One region of the Bacillus cereus group sp. MYBK79-1 genome, then DNA from elsewhere that is predicted to be linked to it. Evidence: riboswitches for the same ligand, from Rfam matches in the RefSeq annotation. Region 1 holds a riboswitch; the other holds the start of a gene.

Region 1 (11,067 bases):
AAAAAAGTGCCCTTACTAACCGAACCTCGTGAAGTAAAAGCATCCTAAAAAAACTCCCGCAAGGGAGTTTTTTTACATTTGATAAGCAGTATGATTAAAACTACTTATTTTATACGCTTTCGTATAATAGTCGATATTTGTATCCACTGTTTCTACTTTGACAACATCATAGCAATCTTCTTGCTTTACTAAAAATAAATAGTACTCTTCTGTCGCCTCAACAATTGCAATTTTATCTGTTTCAACATTATATTGTTCACAAAGCGCTTGTAATGCGTTCACATAATCCCCTAATTTTTTAGACTTATCCATACCAAATATAGTTTGAACTAACATATACATTCTCCCCTTTGTATGTACTGTTAACAACTTAATGATAACGCTTACATTTATTGACGTCAATAAAAAGATTTGGTGTGAACTAATAATCAGCAAGGGCGCTCTATCCCCTTGCTGATTTACGTTTTACTTTATTATTTTGTCAATTGGTGTCTAAATGCATAAATAACCGCCTGTGTCCGGTCACTTACATTTAGCTTATTTAATATATTACTCACATGTGTCTTTACTGTTTTGAGGGCAATAAACAATTCATCTGCAATCTCTTGATTACTTTTCCCCTCTGCAATTAATAACAAAATTTCAGACTCTCTTTCTGTTAACTCCTCATGCAAAGGTTGTTCTTTCTTCTGACGCATACGAGACATCATTTTACCAGTAACTTTTGGCTCTAATACCGTTTCTCCATCATAAGTAGCTCGTACAGCGTCTGCTATATCACTTGCTCTTGATGTTTTTAATAAATAACTTGTCGCTCCAGCCTCAATAACAGGGTACAATTTCTCATCATCTAAAAAGCTCGTTACAACTACAATTTTCGCTTCTGGCCATTCCTGAATAATAGCACGTGTTGCTTCAACCCCATCCATCTCGTCCATGACAAGATCCATCAAAATAATATCTGGTCTTAATTGCAGTGCTAACTCTGAACCTTTTCTTCCATTTTCAGCTTCTCCAACTACTTCTATATCTGGCTGCGTTGATAAATATGCTGATACACCCATTCGAACCATTTCATGATCATCGACAAGTAACACTTTTATCATGATTCTCCCCCTCTCTCAATCATAATCGGTACTTTTACTTCTATTTGCGTCCCTTTAGCCGGGAAACTAAGTACTTTTAATGTCCCACCAATCTCATGAACACGCTCTTGCATTGATCTTAAACCATATGAACCAGCCTTATTCACTCCGACTTCAAATCCAACGCCATCATCAATAATTTTTAGAATTGCATATTGATCAATTTTCCGAAGACGTACTTCCGTTTTCTTAGCTTTCGCATGTCGTAAAGTATTGGATAAAGCTTCTTGCACAATACGAAATAAATGATCTTCTACACCTTTTTTCAATTCTATTGGCTCGATTAGCCATTCAATTTTCATATGTTGCTTTCGCGATAATTCCGTTAATAATTCCTCTATACCTTGTGTCAGTTTCTTACCTTCTAATTGTACAGGCCGTAAATGAAGAAGCAATGCTCTCATTTCTGACTGCGCATTTACAACCATATTTTCAACGAGCTGCAACTGCTTTTTCGTCATTTCTGGAATTTCAGCTACTTGTTCATTAATAGCCGACATCATCATCGACATTGCAAAAAGCTGCTGACTTACAGAATCATGCAGCTCTCTCGCCAATCGATGCCTTTCCTGAGATATCGCTTCTTGTCTCATCTCTTCATTCCAATGAGCTCGTTCATTCGTTACTTTTTGAAAGAGTCCAGCTTGCTCCTCTAATCGACGAGCAAGACCGATTACTTTTCGTTCCACTTCATGAAATTCATCATCTGCAGTAAACGAAACATCACTCGGAAAATTCCCTCGCTCTACTTCAAATAGAAAAGTATTTAATCCTTGTATACGCTGCTCTATATAGTAACCGATTGCATACCCTACAATTCCCCCGATAAGTAAACTTGTAGTCATAATAAACAAGCCAATTGGAACAGAAGCGATGGATTCTTTCCATAATAAATCATAAACTTGTTGCTCACTTTTCCATACATATACAATTGTACAAATAAGCGCGATACTAACTGAGGACAACATAGAGTAACGAATATACATCCACGAAATATTTTTTTGTTTCTTCATTATACTTTCCTCACTTCCGTATCGCCTACGACAAGCGAAGAAATAATTTTTATACGACGAGGAGCTTCTTTATACTGCTCTGTTCTAAATGTAACATTGCGATTAAACCCCGTTTCCTCATGTCCTGGCAGGAGCACACGTCCGACAATAACAGAATGATTTAATGACAGTTCAATATCATACGGCACATATAAACGAATATTCCCTACTACACCTCTAATAACAATTACCGTTTCTCCTTCTGGAATCATGGCAGTTGTTAAATCTATTTCAACATCACAAGCACCATATTGAACATTAATATCCTCAAGTTCATAAATATGATCCATCATTCGTACATTACCTACAAACATATTTTTCAAGTATGGTTCTGTACGATATATTTGCTTCTCTTCATCTATAATCCCTTTTTCTTTAATTTCAACCTTCATTGCTTTTTGCTGGTGCCCTTGCTGAATCAATTGATAACCAATTAAAGCTAAACAAGCAAATACGACAAGAACAAATGCTGCTGATGAAAATAAGAAGAATAAAAATACGATACCACCAACAAATAAAAATACATTTCCCCGTACGTAACGATTCTTTTTACGATAATACCTTCCAAACATAAGCATAATAAATGCAAAAATGAGACCACCTGGTTCAAAATGTCCAAGTATCATATCAAGAAAAAGACCGAATCCAAATATGATGAGGAGCATCCCCATTAATTGTGTTTTTGAAAATTGTTTCTTCATTTCAGCTCCCCCCTTCTTGTTACATATACATAGAAGAAAAGGCATTGCTTTCCAACACCTTTTCTCCTATCACTATATCATAAGCCTGTTTTATAATATACTACTATTATTTTGTTAACTCTTTCGTTAACAATACATCATTCTTTTCTTTCATTTCACGCTCAAGCTTTGCAATCTTCATATCAAATGTATCACGTTCATGCTCCTCATTTATACGAGTTTCTAAGTCACGAATATGATCATCAATTTCTTCAAAACGTAAGAATGGATTGTTTTCATCCATTTTATGCATCGCTGTATTCATACGACGATTTGCATGTGCCATATTTTCACGTGCCATTAGTTCCATGCGCTTTGCGTGCATTTCTTTTAATTTGTTTTTCATTTCAGAAAGACGACGCTCTAATTCATCGATTTGCTCTACAACACCTGCATACATTTCTTCTAATCGAGTTACTTGCCCTTCATAATAAGCTACTTCTTCTAATGCACGTTCGTGTAACTGTAATTCGCCTGCTTCTTGAGCGATGATAGCTTGCTTTGATCTTTTATTAACGAAATAACGTGCTTGCTCAAGCTCACGAGCGAAATTAGATTTTAATGTTTTATGACGCTGAATTAACTTCTCAATTTTTGTTGTTTCACGCTCACTATCGCGTAAATATTGGTTTAACATAGCGATTGGATTTTTTCTTTCTTTCTCATCTAACACATTATGAAAATCTGCTAAAATTGCATCGCGTACACGTCCGAATAAAGATTGTTTCATTATAATCTTCCTCTCTTCTACTTTATAAATTTGATTTGGTTTTTATTAGTTTTTCATTAACTTGTTCCACTCATCTTCAAAGTTGCTATATGATTTAGAACTTTCTGGAGCAGAATCAACAACTACATCTTTTTCTTTTTTCCACTCACGGTATCCGTAGTATAAAACTACTAATGCTGCGATACCGATTAGTGCTGGGGAATGAGAAAGTGCAATGGATAAACCGATTAAACCAACAATACCCCAAGCTAACTTTCCAAAAAATGATTGTGCTCGCACAAATGATTTATAGCTCCAGTACACAACTCCTGCTCCGATTGCGAATCCTACAATACCAGCAAGACTACCAAGAGCAATTAAAGCCAAAATACCGGCCGCGATAAACGCTAGAAATTGTTTCATCTTGTGCTTGCCTCCCTTCGATTTGATACTCTTATCTTAACTATTTTTTCATCTTTCCATAACGAGCTTAAGAACCGTTTTCGACTCAGACTTAAGACCGAGTTGCATTCAGCCTTTTGTAAAAACATATGGTAGGAGTAGGAACATTCGCCCTTTTATCGCATATAAAAAGCCGTACAGAGAATATTCTCTGTACGGCTTTCGTTACGATTCATAAACTTCATTTTAATTACGCTGTTTTATGATACTCTTTCTTTCCCGCCACTTTAGAAAACCTCGGGAAACCAATTAATATAGAAATGATTCCACATACTCCAACTAAGATCGGATAAAACGCATATGGTAACAATTCAATCGGAGATAACGCCGCAAATCCTGCTGCTGTTAACATTTGCGCGCCGTACGGTATTAATCCTTGCACACAACATGAGAAAAGATCTAATACACTCGCTGATTTACGTGGATCAATTTCATACTGATCTGCAATGTTTTTCGCAAGTGGACCTGTAAAGATAATAGAAATCGTATTATTGGCTGTACACATATTCGTCATACCTACTAAACCAGCAATACCAAACTCTGCTCCTTTTTTAGAACGAATATTACGTGTTAAAATATTCATTAAATATTGGATGCCACCATTATATTGAATCAGTTCGACCATACCGCCAATTAAAATAGCCAGTAATACTAACTCCATCATACCGCCCATTCCAGTCGTTACACTTTTAAAGAAACTCTCTAACGTGTAACTGCCATCTAAAAGACCGATAACGCCAGATAGTACCGTTCCACCAGTTAATACAATAAGTACATTCCAGCCAAGTAACGCTGTAATCAGTACTCCTGCATACGGTAAAATCTTTATCCAGTCAAAGCTATGCGCTTTAACTTGCGTATCGCTTCCTAAAGTAAGTATTACTAACAGTACAATTGTAATAATAGCTGCTGGTAATACAATTAAAAAGTTCGTTTTAAACTTATCTTTCATTTCTGTTCCTTGTGAGCGTACTGCTGCGATTGTTGTATCTGAAATAAATGATAAATTATCACCAAACATCGCCCCGCCAACAACAGTAGCCATCGTAAGTGCAATGGAGATATCAGTTTGCCCACTAATCCCTACAGCAATTGGTGCTAATGCAGCTATTGTTCCCATTGAAGTTCCCATCGCTAATGAAATAAATGCACCTATAACAAAAATTCCAGCCACGATAAACCCTTGCGGTAAAATGGATAACGCTAAGTTAACTGTAGAATCAACGCCGCCCATCCCTTTTGCTGTTTCAGAAAACGCTCCTGCCAGTACAAAAATCAGAACCATAATCATAATATCTGGGTTCCCTGCACCTTTAGCAAATCGTTCTACTTTTACATTAAAGCTTTCTTTACGATTCATTGCTAAAGCGACTCCTACAGCAATTGAAATTGCTACAAGTATCGGCAATTTATAGAAATCACCTGTAATAATTCCAGAACCAATAAATAGCGCCAAAAATATCCCAAGTGGTAATAAAGCCAAACCATTTCCTCTCGTTTCTTTCAAAGTACCATCTCTCCCTAGTTTCAACCTTTTTCTAATAAATAACAAAAGACCTCTTCCAATGAGAAGAGGTCTTATACATGTATAAGAAACGCTCTTCTCATCTTTCAAGCACATGCTTGCTGGATTTGGCACAGCACTCTGAAATCGAGTCCGCTGCCGAGGCATCGTAGGGCCAGTCCCTCCGCCTCTCTTTATAAGAAGGTTTCATATTTATTTTTTAATAGTAATTTCTTCCCTAACTTTACTCGCTTACAAAACAAAAGTCAATTATTTTTTGTATAGATTTTTTTGGTAATTATGCAAAAATTTGAATACAACAATCATTTTAACTTTTTGATTTCTTCTTCCAATATTGAAATCCAATAAAATTCACTATTTTTTATTGCATCTATTATCCATTTCGTGGTGTACCAAGCTAACTCATACTCTTCTTTTGTAACATTGCCACTTTTATAAGCATCCTCTAGCTCATCTTCATCTAGTACATACACCTTACCGTTCGGTAATAATACTACATCTAAATATAAATCATCAAAATACGGTAAACCACGGTCGTCAATTTTATATTCTTTTGCCACATCGATGTAATATTGCACTAATTTTTTCTGATCATCTAACATAGCTGTAATCGCAAAGTTTTTCCCTTTTATGAAATATTGAATCCACGTATATTGATTCCCTGCAATACAAAGTTCTTTACCATCATATTCTTTACAACTAGGCTCTCTAACTTTTTTTATTTCCAGTATTCCTAGCATTCCTTCTTCTACTCGCTTAACCGTATAATCCTTCTCTAGTAGTCGCTTCCACGAAGAACCGTCACCATATTTACGTTTCATTACGTCCGCTCCCCTTCTATATAGAAAAGCCCCCACATATTATGTGAGAGCTTGTTCAAATTATAATTAAGCTGCTTGCTTATTAGAAATTTCTTTCAAATAAGCTTGTCCTTTTTCAGCATCATACTGACCTTCCCACTTAGACATAACTACAGCTGCTAAAGAGTTACCTACAACGTTAACTGCTGTACGAGCCATATCTAAAATACGGTCAATACCAGCGATGAAGGCTAAACCTTCAGCTGGAATACCTACTGTACCAAGTGTCGCTAATAATACAACGAATGATACGCCCGGTACACCCGCAATACCTTTTGATGTAACCATTAATACAAGTAATAATGTAACTTGTTGAGAAATAGATAAATCAATACCGTACATTTGCGCTAAGAAAATAGCTGCAATCGCTTGATATAAAGTTGATCCATCTAAGTTAAATGAATAACCTGTCGGAATAACGAAAGATGTAATTGCTTTCGGACAACCGAACTTCTCCATTTTCTCCATGATTTTCGGTAAAACTGTTTCTGAACTTGCTGTAGAGTATGCTAAGATCAGTTCGTCTTTTAAAATCTTGAAGAATTGGAAAATGTTAATTCCAAATATTTTCGCTGTAAGTCCTAAGACAACTACAACGAAGAAGATCATTGCTCCGTATACGACAATTAGTAATTTCCCTAATGGAATTAATGACGCAAGACCAAATGTAGAAACTGTAACACCGATTAGTGCAAATACACCAAATGGTGCAAATTTCATAACCTGGTTCGTTACGTAAAACATTGCATCAGCTACACCTTGGAAAAATTGAAGAACTGGTCTTCCTCTTTCACCAATTGCTGCTACACCTAAACCGAATAGTACAGAGAAGAAGATAATAGCAAGCATATCTCCATCAGCTAATGACTTCATAATATTCGTTGGAACAATATTTACAAATGTATCTGCAAATGAATGACTTTGTACCTGCTCTGTCGTATGTGTATATTTTGAAATATCTGTCTTTGTTAACTGCTCCATATTTACGCCTTTTCCTGGTTGGAAAATATTCGCTATTAATAGACCAACAACAATTGCAATTGTTGTAATAATTTCAAAGTAAATAATTGTTTTTCCGCCTAGTCGGCCTAATTTTTTTACATCACCAACACCAGCAACTCCAACAACAATACTTGCTACAACAATCGGCACAACGATCATCTTAATTAATCGGATGAAAATATCGCCAATTGGTTGTAAGTATTTCACAACAGCTGGATTATCAAAGAAAATCGCCCCAACTGCAATACCTAGTGCAAGACCAATTAATATTTGCCATGCAAGTCCTATTCTTTTCATACTTGTTGTAACCCCCTCTTCGATGTGTCACTCTACCTCTCATTCTATATCTATAAAACTTGAAATTAAGAGTATTACATATTATTCGACAATTCACTACATTTTGTCCCTGTTGAAAATCATAAATCAAAATTTTAAATCTGACAACAAAATAAGTTTGCCCGAGCGCAAATAATTTTCTTGACAAAAACAAAACCCATGTCAGAAAACCTCACATGAGAACGATTCCTTATGAGTGTTTTATAGGATTTCTATCTAAAATTTTACTATATAAAATAATTATATTTTTCCTTTATTTAACAAAAAATACCAAAAATACATCCTTGTTACACGAACAAAAAATGCATGTACCATGACAATTATCGTTGGAAAATGATAAATTCCGACAAAACTTAGCAATTTTATAAAATTTTCTTTACATTATGATTACAACGATAGACACTCTTCTTCTTATGATATATAACAGTCATAGGGAAAGGAGCCAGACAACCATGAAAAAGAAATTTGCAGCGTTTAGTGTTTTAGCAGCAGGAACAATTTTTGTTTCTCCGTTACTTTCACCCGTATACGCTGAAACGAATCAAGATAAATTATCTAATATTCAATCTGAATTAGAAGGAAAACAAAATGACTTACAAAATAAATCAGCTGAGAAAGACCAAATAGAAAAAGAAATTCAAGAATTACAAAAGAAAATTGACGATTTAACTACTTCTATTAATAAAAACGAAGCTGAATTAAACGATACAAAAAAAGAAATTAGTAAAACACAACAAGTAATTACTGAAAAAAAGAAACATATAGAACAATTACAAACAAACATAGATACACGTCAGGAAGTTATTAAGCAACGACTGCAATCTATGCAAGAAAAACCTCGCACAAATATTATTACAGAGGTAATAACAACTTCTACAAATATCGCTGATCTTGTTGATAATATGTACTCTGTAAGTTTAATTTTAAACAACGATACTGATATTGTGAAAAAACAAACAACTGATCAAAATGCTGTAGCGAAAGAAAAAGAGGCTGTCGAGAAAAAAGAACAACAACTGAAAGAATCTGAGCAAAAATTAGAACAAAAACAGCAAGAATTACAAAATAACCAACAACAGCAACAAACTCTTATTAACGATCTACATACGAAAGTAGCTAAAGTAGATTCGGAGATTGAAGGATTAGAAGAATCAAAAGGTATTTTAGAAAATCAGCGTCAAGCTGTTCAAAAAGCAATTGAAGAAGAAAAGCGTGCCGAAGAGGCTCGTAAAGCTGAAGAAGCCCGTAAGGCAGAAGAAGCTCGTAAACAAGCTACTACATCTGCTCAAACAGCTCAAGCAGCTCCAACACCACACGATACAAATATTGGCGGCTTTATTAAGCCAGCAGCTGGATCAAAAACTTCTGGATTTGGCGTACGTTCTTTAGATAACCATAAAGGAATCGATATCGCTGCTTCAGGAACTGTTCCAATTATAGCGGCTGCGGATGGTGTTGTTATTCGCTCGGAATTATCATCTAGTTACGGAAATGTTGTGTACTTATCTCACCGTATAAACGGAAAAACATACACGACAGTATATGCTCATATGAGTAGCCGTTCTGTATCAAGTGGACAAACTGTAAAACAAGGCACTCAACTTGGATTTATGGGTAACACTGGCCAATCATACGGACAGCATTTGCACTTTGAACTTCACCTTGGAGAATGGAATGTCGGTAAGACAAACGCAGTGGATCCATCCCCTTATATTGGATTATAGAAAAAAACTCGGTGCATACCGAGTTTTTTATTTTCACTTCACACACTATAGGTACTCCAAATAAACTACAACTAAATGCCTATATTTTACGGGGTGAATCATATGAATACACAAGTACAACAAAAAATAGAAGAAGCTAGAGAAACTTACATTGGCCAGTTATTTACATTTGGGCGGCTCATCGTTATTTTTAATTGGATCATTTATTGCAGTCGTCACAAACTATAAAGCCTATAATCGCTTATTACATACACCTACAACATAATAAAAAGACGGAGAAATCTCCGTCTTTTTATTATGCAAACATTTTAAATACGCCTATCGCATTTAAAAATACAATGATTACCGTTACTGGAATAACATAACGAAGTAAGAAGAACCAAATATTAAATAATGTTTTCCCTTTCGTTTCCGTAACTTCTAATTCTTTCATTAACATTTCTTTACTCATCTTATTTGGTACGAATAGCGAAATGGCTAGTACACCAAGCGGCAGTAATACGTTACTTACCGAGAAATCGACTAAGTCAAAGAATGTTTTCCCAAATATTTTCACATCACTCATAATTCCAAACGATAGAGCTGACGGGATTCCAACTGCAAAAATAAGAATACCAATTAATAATGATGCTGACGGACGCTTTTTCTCATTATCTTTCGCAACAGATGCTACTACAATTTCAAGCATAGAAATCGCCGATGTTAACGTTGCAAAGAAGAATAAAACTAAAAACATAATAAAGAAAAATTGTCCAAATGGTATTTTCGCAAATACTGCTGGAAGGACGATAAACAGTAGTCCTGGTCCTTCAGTCGGCTTAACGCCTAATGCGAAAATCGCTGGGAAGATTGCTAATCCTGCAAGTACTGTAATAAAAATAGTTAAACTTACAATAGATGTTGCTGATTTAGCTAAATGCTCTTCTTTCTTCAAATATGAACTATACGTTACCATTACTGAGGCACCAACTGTTAACGAGAAGAACGATTGTCCCATCGCGTATAAAATTGTATCTGCTGTCAGCTTTGAAAAATCTGGTTTTAAGAAGAACTCTACCCCAGCAAATGCACCATCCAGTGTTAACGCACGAACAATGATCGCAATAAATAAAATAAATAATAGCGGCATCATATACTTACTTGCTTTTTCTATCCCTTTCTCTACACCTTTACTTACAACAAAAATAGTGCAAAGCATAAAGATAAATTGTGCTCCAATCGCGCTTACTGGATTTGAAATCGTTTCACCAAACAATTGTCCATAATCAACAACACCATTCCAGAAGCTCCCTGTAACACTATAGTATAAGTACAGTAAAATCCATCCACCTACAACACTATAAAAAGATAGTACACTAAAACAAGTAACAACACCCATGCGACCAATCCAAGGATATAACTTGCTATTTGGCACCAATACTTTATACGCTGTAACTGCCTCTTTTTGCGTACTACGTCCAATAACAAATTCAGCTAAAAGAAGCGGCATACCTATAAATAAAGTTAATAGTA
Region 2 (13,642 bases), on a different contig from region 1:
ATAGTGTTAAATATCGATCTAGAAAAGATAAACGCTTCATTTTATTTTCCATCTCCTATTAACAACAAGAATTTTTTTCTACTACGTTAGAAGTCGTGCAACAAGATGGCTCTTCTATTTTATGAACATCACTCTGTGCTTTTGTATAAAAGAATTCCCACTCGTTCCCATCAGGATCTGTTACCCAAAACTTATCTTGAACTGCATAGCAACAAGTCGTATCCATCTCATCACGCGCAAAGAAACCTTCTTTTGTTAATCTTTCTTTATGAAATGTAATTTCTTCAGCTGTATCCACTTGGAAACCGAAATGATTTACCTGATTTCCCTTCACTTCATCTCGTACGTTGAGCGTGAAATTAATTCCTGGCGTCTCTAATAAAAATTTTGCATAATCCACTTTCACCTTAACTGGTGACACACTAAATACCTTTTCATAAAATTCAATAGACTTCTCTAAATCCGTAACATTTATACCAACATGAACATATCTCATAACTTATTCCTCCTCTTTACATATTATTAATCAATTTTTTTTGATTAATAGTATAAAATTTTAACAACAACTACCTTTGCCTGTTTTTCTAAAAATACAGCATAATTCTTCTGATAATAAATTATTTACTTCCGCATCATTTAAATCATAATAACTCCACGTACCTTTTGTTTCTTTTACAATTAAACCAGCATCTAACAAGATCTTTAAATGATAGGACAACTTCGATTGCGTCATTTCAAAAATCTCTGTTAAATCACATACACAAGTCTGGCCTCGCTGGCAAAGTTCATACATAATCTCTAAACGCTTCTGATCCGCTAATGCTTTAAACTTTTTCTCATATAACTGAAAATCTTGTGCCATTTTAGTTCACTCTCCCTTCATCAACTTTTTTTGATGTTTATAGTATATACGTTGTTGAGTTCTTTATGCAACCAGTTAATCAATTTTTTTTGATTAATATATTCTTCTCTTCTTTCCCTTAACAGAACTTTTAAGTTCTCAAATTACAAAATACCCTGCATAACAGGGCTATTTTGTAGAATTATGTATGTTTGTATTTGAAATCATACGAAATACTTTCACATAGAGAACTGCACTAACAAGGGTACAAAGTAATATAATTCCGAACACAACAATTGGAGATAGCCATGTAGAAAATACAATCATTATTGGTGCAATAAAACGCCCAAATGAGATTTCTTTTGAAAAATCGAGCTTTGAAATGTACTAGAAATATCATGTACCTTTCTTGCTTCCTTTCCGAAGACTTCTGCCATCGTTTCTGTACAATGAGTAATATGTTCTCCTTCAATCCAAGTAGATAATACAAACCGGTACTGTTCATCATTCCAAGTAACAAATGTAAATGACTCTCCCGCCCTATTCTCTTTAATCTGCATAAATGGAATTCCATGCTCTCGTAAATAATACGTAAACCGTACTTGCTCTTTCAATTGTTCATTTGATAACGTCCCAAAGGCCGGATTGCTTGTTCGATCGCTATTTATAAACCGTGCGGAATACCGATTTCCATTTACGATGATTTTATAGTGTAGATCTGTATGCCAACTGTTCTTATGTAGTTCTTCTTCCACTACTAATGTATGAATTTCTTTAAAATAATTTATTACTACGTCTTTTATTATGTGTTTCATACTATTCTCCTTTCATGTAAAAACCCTCGATGATAGGTTTGTAAAATACACTTCATTTACTCAAACGGAAAATAATAACCTACATAATTAAACACATTTGAAAAACCTACATTTTCTACAACGGCCACAGAAGGCTTATTAATTTCCATGCAGGACCAATATGGAATGATATTATTCTCCAAACATTCTTTTACAAAACTATGAGCTATCGTTTGAGCTAACTTTCTCCCTTGATGACCTTCTATCGTTTCAATATCTATACAGTGTATATTTTCAAAAACGAACCCTGAAAAACATACACTTACAATCATATTGTCAAAAACTATACAATAGCCTATTCCCTCGTTAAAAAATTCATCAGGTGAGGACCAAATTTCTAAAATTTTTGATTGTAAAAATTCAATATTCTTCAATACGTTCCCTTGATTTTCATAGAGAACTTTACTCATTTTTAGCACTGTATACCCTTGTTCAATTTTAGGTTCATAATTACCCTCATAATCCTCTTCCTTGAGCGTATACACTCTTTGATTCTCACTCTTTAATTTACGATGTTGAAATATTTTTTCTTCTTAATCCAATTAACTACTTTATCTATCTCTAATGGTGTTTTCGTATTATTGTTTGTCACTATTTTTTCGATATTCAAATGCAAAACGAATTGATGGGCATGGACTTTTTCTCAAAAATCTCATAAAAAAAGGGAGTAGTCCAATCGAGGAAGCTTTCGCTTTTTTCATGTATAATGATTGTACTAATTCTAGGTGGTGTCTCGGACGACTTCAAAGTATTAGTATAATCATTTTCACCTTTATTTTTGTTATTTTATAAAAACAGTTTCCCATCCTTTGTTTTTAAGATATCTGCAAGGAATTAAAGCAAGCTTTATTGTTATAACAATAAAGCTTGCTTTAGGATATATATGTAACTACTCGGAAACCATCAATTCAGTCTTATAGTTCTCATTAGGACATCCCCAACCTACTTCTTTTATTTTCAAAACAAATGGATGCCATTTACATAATGTACTATACCATTCTCCTCCTTTTTCTCCCTCAATATAACGAAATCTATTATTTTTTAATTCTACACAAAAACCTTCAACTCTTCCTCATATTCTGTAAGTGCCTCATCTAAAATTGCTAACCCATCATCAATCTGATCTTTGTTTATAGAAAGCGGTGGAATCATTCGAATTACTTCACTTGAATTTCCACAGAAGTAAAATAGTACACCTTTTTTTAATGCGATGTCTAATATTTTAAATAATCCCTCACCATTAGGTGTACCTGTTTCAGGGCTAATAATTTCAATTCCAATCATTAACCCAACTGCTCGTATACTTCCAATAACAGAATGTTTTTGTTTTAAGTTATACAATTTCTGAACTGCGTAAGCACCCATTTCTTTCGCATTTTCAACCAGCCGTTCTTCTTTCATTACCTCAATAGTTGCCAATGCCGCTGCACATGCAATTGGATTCCCTCCGAAAGTTGTACCATGTGTTCCTAATGGCCACTCCTGCATCAACTCTTTTGACGCAACCGTTGCACTAAGAGGTAATCCTGATGCAATTCCTTTTGCGATTGCCATAATATCTGGTGTTACTCCAAATGTTTGTGCTGCAAACCATTCACCTGTACGACCAAATCCTGTTTGTACTTCATCAAAGATTAATAGAATTCCATGCTGATTACAAATTTCACGAACTTTCTTTAGCCACTCAGCTGGTGGAACAATATATCCCCCTTCCCCTAGCACAGGCTCTACAATTACACATGCAACTTCTTCTGGTGTAACTTGATGATTAAACAGAGTTTCAAAATCTCTTTCTAGTTTTTCAACACAGTGCTTCTCAGGATCAATCCCTTCCGGACAATCTTTAATATTTGCATATGGAATTTGATACGTTAGCCCATTAGGTTGCAAAAACTTACGATATTTACTTTTGGAAGTTGTTACACTTAATGCCCCCATTGATCGCCCATGGAAACACCCTAAAAAAGAAATAACATACGGTCTTTTTGTCACATACTTTGCTAACTTAATCGCCCCTTCAATCGCTTCTGTACCACTATTTGCAAAAAAGAAACAATCTAACTTAGGAGGCAATACCTTCCCAAGTTCTTCCGCAAGACGTAAAATTGACTCATACATGATAACTCCAGATGGGCCGTGAGTCAGACACTCTGCACTATCCTTAATTGCTTGTACGACCTTTGGGTGACGATGTCCAACATTGGTCGTTGCAATACCTGATGTAAAATCAAGGTATTTCCTCCCATCTAGCCCAAAATAATAACATCCTTCTTCTTTCACGACCGGTAAATTCGGATGGTCTTTTGCCATACTTGGTGCTAGTAATTGTGGCATTCTTTCAATTAAATGATTCCAATTTGTAGTCATTTGAACTCCTCCTTATCATTGTACATCAGTTTCCCATTGCATATAAAAATCATTGATTCATCTGCTTATGCATCTGCATCTGCATTTGTGTGCTGTTCTTTCCACTCTTCATATTTTTCAAATTCTGGTGACGTTAAATACGAAATGATGAAAATTGATAAAACACTACATACCATCCCATATAAGATTGGATCTGTAGCCGAAAGACCTTGTACAATTAAACCAACTATCGTGACAATTGCACTTAAAATAATAGAGTAAAATGCCGCTTTGTCTGTTACGCGTTTCCAAAACAGCCCTAAAATTATCGGAAAGAATACCGATCCAGATAATATTGCATATGCAACATCTAACGCTACAATAACATCCTGAATCCAGACAGCACTAATTATTACGAATATTCCGATAATTAATGTTAAAATTCTTGAAGTTCTAATTACAGCCTTTTCACTCATATTCTTAGATGTAGTACTTTTTATTATGTCGTTTACAATTAATGTTGAAGACGCTAATAGTGTTGCAGATGCAGTTGACATAAGAGCTGAAACAACACTTGCAATGACAATCCCTAATAAGCCTACTGGTAAAATTGTAATGGCCATTGTTATAAACGCACTTTGTGGATCACTTAAATTCGGAAAAACTACAGCAGCGCACATACCAATTATACTGATTGCAACAGCATATAAAAGACAGTATACCCCTGCGCCAATTGTACCTTTTTTCGCAATCCCTACAGTCTTGGCAGTAAAAATCCGCTGCCATATATCTTGGCCGATTAGTACCCCTAAACAATATAAGAGAAAGTACGAGAAAATTTTATCTCCACCAATGTTGGCTATTTCAAAATAACTATGTGGTAATTTTTCTTGAAGAGCAGACCAACCTCCAGCCTTCTCTAAACTAAGAGGTAACATAATTGCAAATACTCCAATTGTCATTACAATAAATTGAAATATATCGGTCATCGTTACAGACCACATGCCTCCCAGTAATGTATACATAACAACTACACTACCGCCTAATAACATACAAAGTTTAATATCCCACCCTAGTAGTACATTTAATATAGTCCCCATTCCAATTACTTGCGTTACAGTAATCATCGTTACATATATAAATGTAATTAATGAAGTAATTACTCTTGTTTGTGAATTAAAACGTAACCCTAACAGTTCACTGATTGTAATGATTTTAAATCTTGATACTCTCTTCACTAAAAATATTCCTAATAGAATAATTCCGATTCCAATCATAACAACGAGCCATATCCCTGAAATACCAAATTCATATCCTAATCTTGCAGTTCCAATTGTAGATGCCCCACCAAGAATTACTGCGGCTAAACAAGCTAGATACATTACTAAACCTAAACTACGACCAGCAACCATAAAATCTTCAGATGTTTTTGCTTTCCTTGCCCCTATAAAACCAATACCAATAATAATTATAAAATAACCAGCCATTAGTAATATATCTACTGTATTCATAACATCCTCCTTTACAATACATACTATTTTAGCCTTACTAAATTACGTCTTTTTTGCATCGCTACAAGAGTAATCATTTCATATGCAATACTTGATGCTGCAATTGCTGTAATTTCTCCACTATCATACGCAGGTAACACTTCGACTAAGTCAAATCCAGCAATATGTAATCCATCTAATCCTTGCATAAGTTCCACTGCTTCAATCGTTGTAGGTCCACCAATTTCAGGCGTTCCCGTTCCGGGTGCGTATGCAGGATCTATAAAATCAATATCAAATGAAACGAAAGTCACTGCATCCTTTACTCGTTCATGAATTCTCCGTAACACTTCTGTATATCCAATTTTCCGCACTTCTCTCATTGGGATAACTTCAAAACCTAACTCTCTTGCATCCTCTATATCATTTGGTCCATACAAAGGACCACGCATTCCTACTTGAATAGAATGATCGACATTAATAAGCCCTTCTTCAACCGCCCGTCGAAATGGAGTTCCATGCATATATTTTTCCCCATAGTAATGATCCCATGTATCACTATGCGAATCAAAATGAACAAGAGCTATAGGGCCAAATTTCTTTGCGAATGCTCTTAAATTTCCTAATGAAATAGAATGATCCCCGCCTAATATAATAGGTACAATCCTTTTTTCTAATAAAGGTGTTAAACCTTCTACGATATTGTCATATGTACGATGAATATTACCAGGTACAATATCTAAATCTCCATAGTCTACCCCTGAACAATAATCAAAAATATCAATTGCCTGATCTGGATTATATGGACGTAATAAACTTGAAAAATTCCGAATATGATTCGGTCCTAAACGCGCTCCCACACGATACGACTGTGCAGTATCAAAAGGAATTCCTAGCACTGCAAAATCTACATTTTCAGTAGTATTTTTTTGTTCTAGTCTCATAAACGTTTTCACTCCACAAAAACGAGGTGACATAGCAGAGTCCTTAGGTTTATACATCTTCTCACTCCTACCATTTATTTTTCTACAACTTTAAATAAAATAAATCTTACATTAGGATATTCTTTGCCTCATACTCATAAAGGTTGACTTATCAATTTATCCCCTACTTATTTTTCTTGTGCTAAATCTTAAAGCATTGAAAATAAGTATTGATATAAGGCAATGTTCTCTCCTCCTTTGTATTGTTTATTAATGCAACTATCATGCCAATTTAGAAAAAAGAAGAAGATGGACGAAAATATTTCATCCATCTTCTCACAATTCATAACTTCAATTTATCTTATACTTCTTCAATTTTCTTACTACAGAGGGCTGACTTATCGCTAAATTCTCTGCTATTTTCACAGTCGTTTTATATTTTCTCTTAGCATCCAATAATACTTGCTTCTCTACCATTTCTAGTATTTCTGTAAGAGTTTGAGACGATTTTGTAACGAATTCATCACCACTCTTAGATTTATAGTAATCTGGTATATTTTCAATCGTAATAAGCTTTGAATGTGATGTAATCACGAGCCGTTCTATTATATTCATTAATTCTCTTACATTTCCTTTCCACTTTTGCTGTAATAAAATTTGTATGACCGCCTGATCCAATTCCCTCTCCCTTTTATATTGAGTACAAAATTTATTCAAAAATAAATAAATCAAATTCATAATATCTTGAGGTCGTTCACGTAATGGAGGAATCAAAATTGGTACAACGTATAAACGAAAATATAAATCTTGTCTAAATTTTTTATTCTCTACCAGCTCTTCTAAATCACGATTTGTTGCGACAATAAGCCGAAAATCTGCATTCTTCAGCTTTGTTCCACCAACTCGATAAAATTGTCTTTCTTCAATTAGCTTAAGAAGTTTTACTTGTTGTTCAAGTGAAAGCTCTCCTACTTCATCAAGAAACAAAGTTCCCCCATGAGCAAGTTCTGCAAATCCGGGTTTTCCATTTTTTTTCGCCCCTGTAAAAGAGCCAGCTTCGTACCCAAAGAATTCAGCCTCAAATAAAGACTCAGGTATAGCAGCACAATTGACTTCAATAAAAGGTCCATATGTTCTTGGACTTTTATCATGAATATAACGAGCAATAGCTGTTTTTCCTACTCCTGATTCTCCAAGTAGAACTGTATTTACATCCACCTCTGCAACTTGATGTATTGTCTCCATTGCTTTATACATAGCAGGATCATCGGCAATTAACCCTACTGATGTAATTTTTTCACGCAGTGCAAGTTGAGCTTCCTCTTTCACACGTTCCAGTTCCTCTTGCATATGATCTAAATATTTCTGAATTTCTATCAAATCCGAAACATCATAAGAGTAGCTTACAACTCGATATACTTCGCCTTCCTCATCCAATAGGGGTACTCCCGTTACTAGCAATTTATTACCTGTCTTTGTAAGCTGAACAACTGTGATTTTCTCTTTTTTTTGTATGATTAACGGTGTCACAATCGGAGTAATAATACCTGTTCGTTCCAATTCATAAATAGAAGCACCGATTAAACTTTCATACTTAATTCCATATCTATCAGCGGTAAATTGTGTCGCTTTTAGAATCGTCCCATTTACATCTGTTACGATTAAATCATCCATTAAAGATTCCAATATCGTCTCTGTTTCAGAAATAAATTCTGTATATAACAATTTTTCACCACCGTTCAAAATTAAGAAAATTCAATCTATTCATTAATGAATATTTTATTTGATTTTGTATAGAAATGTAAAGCATAAGTTTTCTCATAAATGAAAGAAACAAGGTAAAAAAGCATAAGAAACAGGCGACTTTCCGTTCAAGTTTGAACGAAAGGCCGCCTTTTTGCATTGTGCATATGTTTTACGAAATGAAAAACGTAAGTTTTTCATTTCCCTCGTCAAATTCACTCCTTTTTTTATCTATCCCTGATTCCTCTGCGCCTCTTTAAACTCCTCCTTCACCTTATCTAACAATCCTTCTTCCGTAATTAATCGATACGCCGTATTTGCTAGTGCTTTTGCTGATGTAATTAACGCTTTGTCTCCAAGTTCTGAACGTGCTGCTTCTCTAAATTCATTCGTATGCGCAATTAAGTCATCTGGGCCGATTTTAATGTACGGGTGAATGGTCGGTACGACTTGGCTTACGTTTCCTGCGTCCGTTGATCCGATTCCAACTCTTTCTTTACGGTTTACGTCTTCACCTTGTAATTCTAGTTCTTCGGCTACGACGTCGTTATATGTTTTTGTTACGAGTAGTTCATCGATTTCATTTTGGAATTGATGGATTTTTACTTTTGTGCCTGTTGCTAATGCTGCTCCCTCAGCGATATTTCTTACTTTTTCTGTTACTTCCCCACATCTCTGTCTCGTTGCTGCACGAATAAAGAACCTTGCTGCGGCGTAGTCAGGAATAATGTTAGGTGCTTTTCCGCCCTCTGTAATAACACCATGAATTCTTACATCTGACGGAAGCTGTTGGCGAAGTGCGTTAATACTGTTGTACAGCTGGATAATTGCATCTAATGCGTTAATTCCTTCTTCTGGTGAAGCTGCAGCGTGAGCGGTTTTTCCGTAGAAATGAAAATCAAGTGGATCGACTGCTAGTGAAGGACTCGTTGTCGCTGTTTTTCCGCTCGGATGAATCATAAGCGCCGCATCAATATCTTTAAACAAACCAGCCTTTACATAACTCGCTTTTGCACTACCGTTTGGTCCTCCTTCTTCAGCTGGTGTTCCAAACACGACAACTTCTCCTCCAATTTCTTCAAGCGTTTCTGATAATGCGATTGCTGCCGCAACGCTAATTGTCCCAATTAAATTGTGACCACACGCATGACCGAGCCCGGGTAAAGCGTCATACTCAGCTAAAAACGCGATAACTGGCCCTTGCTTTCCTGAACTTTTCCGCGCAATAAATCCTGTTTCATGTCCAGCTATATTGTGCTGCAATTGAAATCCTGCACTCCCTAGCAATAAACTTAACGTTCTTGATGCGTAAAACTCTTGATTACCGATCTCCGGATTCGCATGAATATTATGACTTGTTTCTATGTACTTTTCCTTATTTCTTTCTATACTCTCTTCAATTGTTTTTCTTTGTGACGTTACTCCAGTCGCTCCCATTGTTCTTCCTCCTTTTATTTTCACGTAAAAAAGCCTCTTTCTAAAAGATAGAAAGAGGCTTCTGCATATACAGTCAAAATGAGCTTCTTTCTTATCTTTCAAGTTACCTTGCTGGAATTGGCACAGTATTCATAAAGAATCCGCTGCCGAGGTATCATAGGGCCAGTCCCTCCACCTCTCGTGATAAGAATTTTCATAAAATTATATTAAATTATTTTTATTCTAAGTTCATTCCAGGTAAAAGTCAATGAATTCCTATCCGAATTTACCGAATATCTAAAAATCCTTTTAGTACACCAATTGTTTCTGGTGCTTGCAGTCTTGCACATACGTACGGAAATTCCGTACTACCTTCAAATATCATTTGTGATGTGAGCGGTGCGCCTGCCCAAAAGATTTCATCATCGATTACGATAAACGGGAATGCTTTATTTTGCCTTTGTAACTTTACGTTTTTCAATGGAACTGGTCCATCACTATACACCGTTATTTGCGCATTTGTACGCATTAACGCTTGCCATACTCGTTTATCCACTTGCTTTGTACTTGGTAGTGAAATAATGATTTTTCGTTTTGCGGCTAAAATATCTTTCAATAATCCTTTCGGCTCTTCAAGATTCATTTCCATAAACCAGCGTAAACGTTTCGAAATTTTTCGTTCCCACAATTGTCTTGATGTCGTGCGATCATACACATCTCCGTGACGTTCTATATGAGCTGTTAATTGTGATAACGCTTGTTTTCTCGAAAGGTTTTTACGCATATAATGGCAATCTGATAATTGAATGAACTTTCCTCTCGCTCTCGTCACTGCAACGTTGACGAGGCGATGGTTTTTATGGTCAAAGAATAACACGCCAGGTCGTTCTTGCGGATAACTATCGACTGTATCAAATATCATCATATCTCTTTCAGACCCTTGAAACTTATGAACTGTCGCCGCTAAAACTGGTATGTTTTGATATTTCGTTCTCTGCAACATTTCTCTAATACACGTTGATAAAAAGCGGGATTGTGCCCTGTAAGGTGTAACAACACCGATCGATTGAACACCATCTAACAGTCCGATTAACATCATTTGCATCGCTACTAAACCAGACATAATATTAAAACGAGATCCAGAAGCAGCGTCTTTTAAAGAAAAGGCTCCCATTAAACTCGTATCAAATAAAACACTTGCCTCATTTGCGAACGGTTGCAATTGCGCAAGTTCTGTACGCTCTGAAACAGACGGATGATCATACACTCTATTTTTATAAATAAATGAATTTGTAAACTTCGATATATCCGCATGCATACGTCTTTGTTCCTGCAGCATAAAGAGGTTCGGATGTGCTTCTGATTTATTGACAGACTCAACAATTCCGGCATGGTAAAACATACCTTCCCCGAGCCATTTTCGAACGAGTTCATGGTTCGCCATCGCAATTGGAGGTAACTGCAAAAAGTCCCCACATACGACGATGCGTTTCCCAAGTGAAGCCGCTAATGCAATTTGCGGAACATATGCCATACTCACTTCATCTACTACAACTAAATCAAATGTACGCTCATAAATAAGTGAATCAATGGCACATTTCGATAACGTTGCGCCGATTACTTTCGCATTTTCAATGTATTCTTTTTCTACTTCTTTAATTTTCGCTTTTTGCTTTCGAAGATCACTTTCAATCTCTTGTATACGCTTCTTATCAGCAGAAGTCGCTTTATATGATAAAATCTTTTCACGAAGATCTTGGCGTGTTTCTTCTAAATAGAGTCTTTCTTCTCCCCAAGATCCGTTCGTCGTTTCAACTAACTTCGACGCAAGTAACGTTTCATGATTTCGTATATGATCATGCTGGCTATAACCGTAACGAACAATTTCACCAGGCGTCCATTTCTTTTTCTTCTCAATTTGCTTCGTTACTTCACTCATTAATACGTCCACTGCTGCATTACTATGAGCTAATACAAGTACCGATTTTCCCTTTTGATAATGCGCTGAAATAATACGTGATAAATTGTAAGACTTCCCTGTTCCAGGTGGTCCCCACACGTACGTTGTCGGATTGTAAAACGAACGATACGCCAATTCATTTTTCGGATTTTTCATCTTCTCAATATGTTTCGGACTGCTCGTCCCATCAACAAGACGCTTTATACGATTACGTTTTAGCTTATCTTTATGTGCCTCTTTCAATCGCTCTTGTAGTTGCTCTAACAATTGCCACGGTTCACTGTATAAAACAGCTTCTCTTATTTCACCTTGTATATAATCATTTAATTTCAGTTCTATTTCTAATCCGTGTACAGATAATACTTCTCCTGTCGCTTCTTCACCATCAAACTCAATTCGAATTGGTGAACCTTCAGGTAAGCTTACTTCCGATATAAGCTGAAATACGTATACTGTACTTTCATAATCTGTATATAAAAAACGACCGTTCATGATAGAAATTTTACTACCACCTATCGTTTTCCAATGTTTAATTTCATACGCTAATGCATAATGCCACTCTTTCATCGTTGCCGATAATGAAGGAGTTTGAGTAGGTGTATTCATCGTATAATCTCCTTCCTTCTCCCCAAACATACTTTCTCACTATACCATATAACACGCTAAAATTTGTAAGGTTTTTATCTTGCTTATTTTCTTAATTTTCAATAATATATTGTATATAATTTTCAGAAAGAAGGAATCTACATGCCAGTTAGAAGAATTGAACACGTTGGACTTATGGTTGCAAACTTAGAAACATCTATTTCATTTTATGAAGAGGTAGTCGGCTTACAGCTCATTAAACGTATGGGGCACCCGAATCCAAACTTAAAACTCGCTTTTTTAGGTGTGGAAGAATCGAAGGAAACGATACTCGAATTAATTGAAGGCTACAACTCTTCTCTTCCGGCAGAAGGAAAAGTACATCACATTTGCTTTAAAGTGGATTCATTAGAGGATGAAATCGAAAGAATACAAAAACACGGCGTAACCTTCCTACTAGGAGAAGAAATTGAAACATTACCAGATGGAACACGTTACATATTCTTCGCTGGTCCTGATGGAGAGTGGATTGAGTTTTTTGAGACGGAGAGATAAACAAAGCCGGAATTCCGGCTTCTTTTCTATTACAAGTACGAATTAACGTATATTCTATAGTTACTTTCACAATAAAAATTAGAACTCCACTCAGTTTTAGCAATAAGTATTGAGTTAGGGGGTAAAATGATGAATACAGTTTTTATTATCGTTTTTTGGGTACTTATACTATTTCCACTTCTTTATATAATCCTGCTAAAGAAGTGGAATATAAAAGTAACTGCTTTATTTGTTGGAAGGATTCTATTAAGTATTGTCTTTTTCATAAATGGCATGGTGTTGGGACTGCAACGAAATTGGTCAGAGCCTCCCTATGAAAAAGAATGGGATTTCTTTATAAAGTCTTTGCAAAATGGGAAAACTGATGCACTTATAGAAGTATTTCTTCTAATTATTATCATTACTTTAGATTTAGCAGTTATATTTTTTTATAGAAATAAAAAGAAATAGGATATTCTCTCCTATTTCTTTTCTTACTGTTATAAAAATCTTTCAAATAGTTCTAACTTGCACAATGCTTCCCGTTAATATAATACGCTGATTCTGTAAAAACCGTAAATACAACCTCTACTTCTGGAAGTCCAAAATCCATTACATATGTAGTAATGGCCTTAGCAAATCGATCACGAATTTCCTGTCCACGCTCAAACCATTTTACTTCAATAAGAGGAAACGCTTCTATTTCTTCTCCATTGAATACAAACGTAGAACTTGGTAGTTCCAAGGTAAAATTATCCGTACCACACTCACAGATATCTGCAAGCTCTTCTACTAATGGCTTGCTTATGCTTTTTAATTGTTCAGTAGTAATTCCACGAAACACAACATGCGGCATGTGAATCCCTCCGTTACATAGCTTTATATTTGCTCACATCATAACACAATTTATTTTGCTGCACTAACATCTATTGGTACATTTCAATGACATT

What was found. A riboswitch is a leader RNA that binds a small molecule or an ion and turns the genes downstream of it on or off. The one in region 1 is predicted to bind S-adenosylmethionine.
Positions count from the first base shown of each region.
Region 2: another riboswitch for S-adenosylmethionine. It lies ahead of ACTFOB_RS22335 (M20 family metallopeptidase); the one in region 1 lies ahead of ACTFOB_RS14225 (Na+/H+ antiporter NhaC family protein).

Region 1 covers NZ_JBQAEO010000007.1:166,484-177,550, forward strand. The annotation lists gene brnQ3 (branched-chain amino acid transport system II carrier protein BrnQ3) at 1-48, shown strand, start outside; gene ACTFOB_RS14195 (DUF3922 domain-containing protein) at 73-411, opposite strand; gene ACTFOB_RS14200 (response regulator) at 474-1,106, opposite strand; gene ACTFOB_RS14205 (histidine kinase) at 1,103-2,158, opposite strand; gene liaF (cell wall-active antibiotics response protein LiaF) at 2,158-2,898, opposite strand; gene ACTFOB_RS14215 (PspA/IM30 family protein) at 3,005-3,667, opposite strand; gene ACTFOB_RS14220 (lmo0954 family membrane protein) at 3,713-4,069, opposite strand; gene ACTFOB_RS14225 (Na+/H+ antiporter NhaC family protein) at 4,299-5,615, opposite strand; SAM riboswitch class I at 5,710-5,815, opposite strand; gene ACTFOB_RS14230 (DUF402 domain-containing protein) at 5,936-6,454, opposite strand; gene gltP (glutamate/aspartate:proton symporter GltP) at 6,521-7,792, opposite strand; gene ACTFOB_RS14240 (murein hydrolase activator EnvC family protein) at 8,284-9,555, shown strand; gene ACTFOB_RS14245 (sodium-dependent transporter) at 9,851-11,067, opposite strand, start outside.
Region 2 covers NZ_JBQAEO010000018.1:64,592-78,233, reverse strand. The annotation lists gene arsB (ACR3 family arsenite efflux transporter) at 1-40, opposite strand, end outside; gene ACTFOB_RS22375 (ArsI/CadI family heavy metal resistance metalloenzyme) at 59-496, opposite strand; gene arsR (arsenical resistance operon transcriptional regulator ArsR) at 557-862, opposite strand; partial or broken gene ACTFOB_RS22365 (aminoglycoside phosphotransferase family protein) at 1,189-1,656, opposite strand; partial or broken gene ACTFOB_RS22360 (GNAT family N-acetyltransferase) at 1,713-2,225, opposite strand; gene ACTFOB_RS22355 (aspartate aminotransferase family protein) at 2,743-4,062, opposite strand; gene ACTFOB_RS22350 (sodium:solute symporter) at 4,128-5,552, opposite strand; gene speB (agmatinase) at 5,576-6,532, opposite strand; gene ACTFOB_RS22340 (sigma-54 interaction domain-containing protein) at 6,806-8,179, opposite strand; gene ACTFOB_RS22335 (M20 family metallopeptidase) at 8,429-9,634, opposite strand; SAM riboswitch class I at 9,723-9,824, opposite strand; gene ACTFOB_RS22330 (AAA domain-containing protein) at 9,900-12,209, opposite strand; gene ACTFOB_RS22325 (VOC family protein) at 12,321-12,713, shown strand; gene ACTFOB_RS22320 (hypothetical protein) at 12,840-13,163, shown strand; gene ACTFOB_RS22315 (DUF1904 family protein) at 13,216-13,548, opposite strand.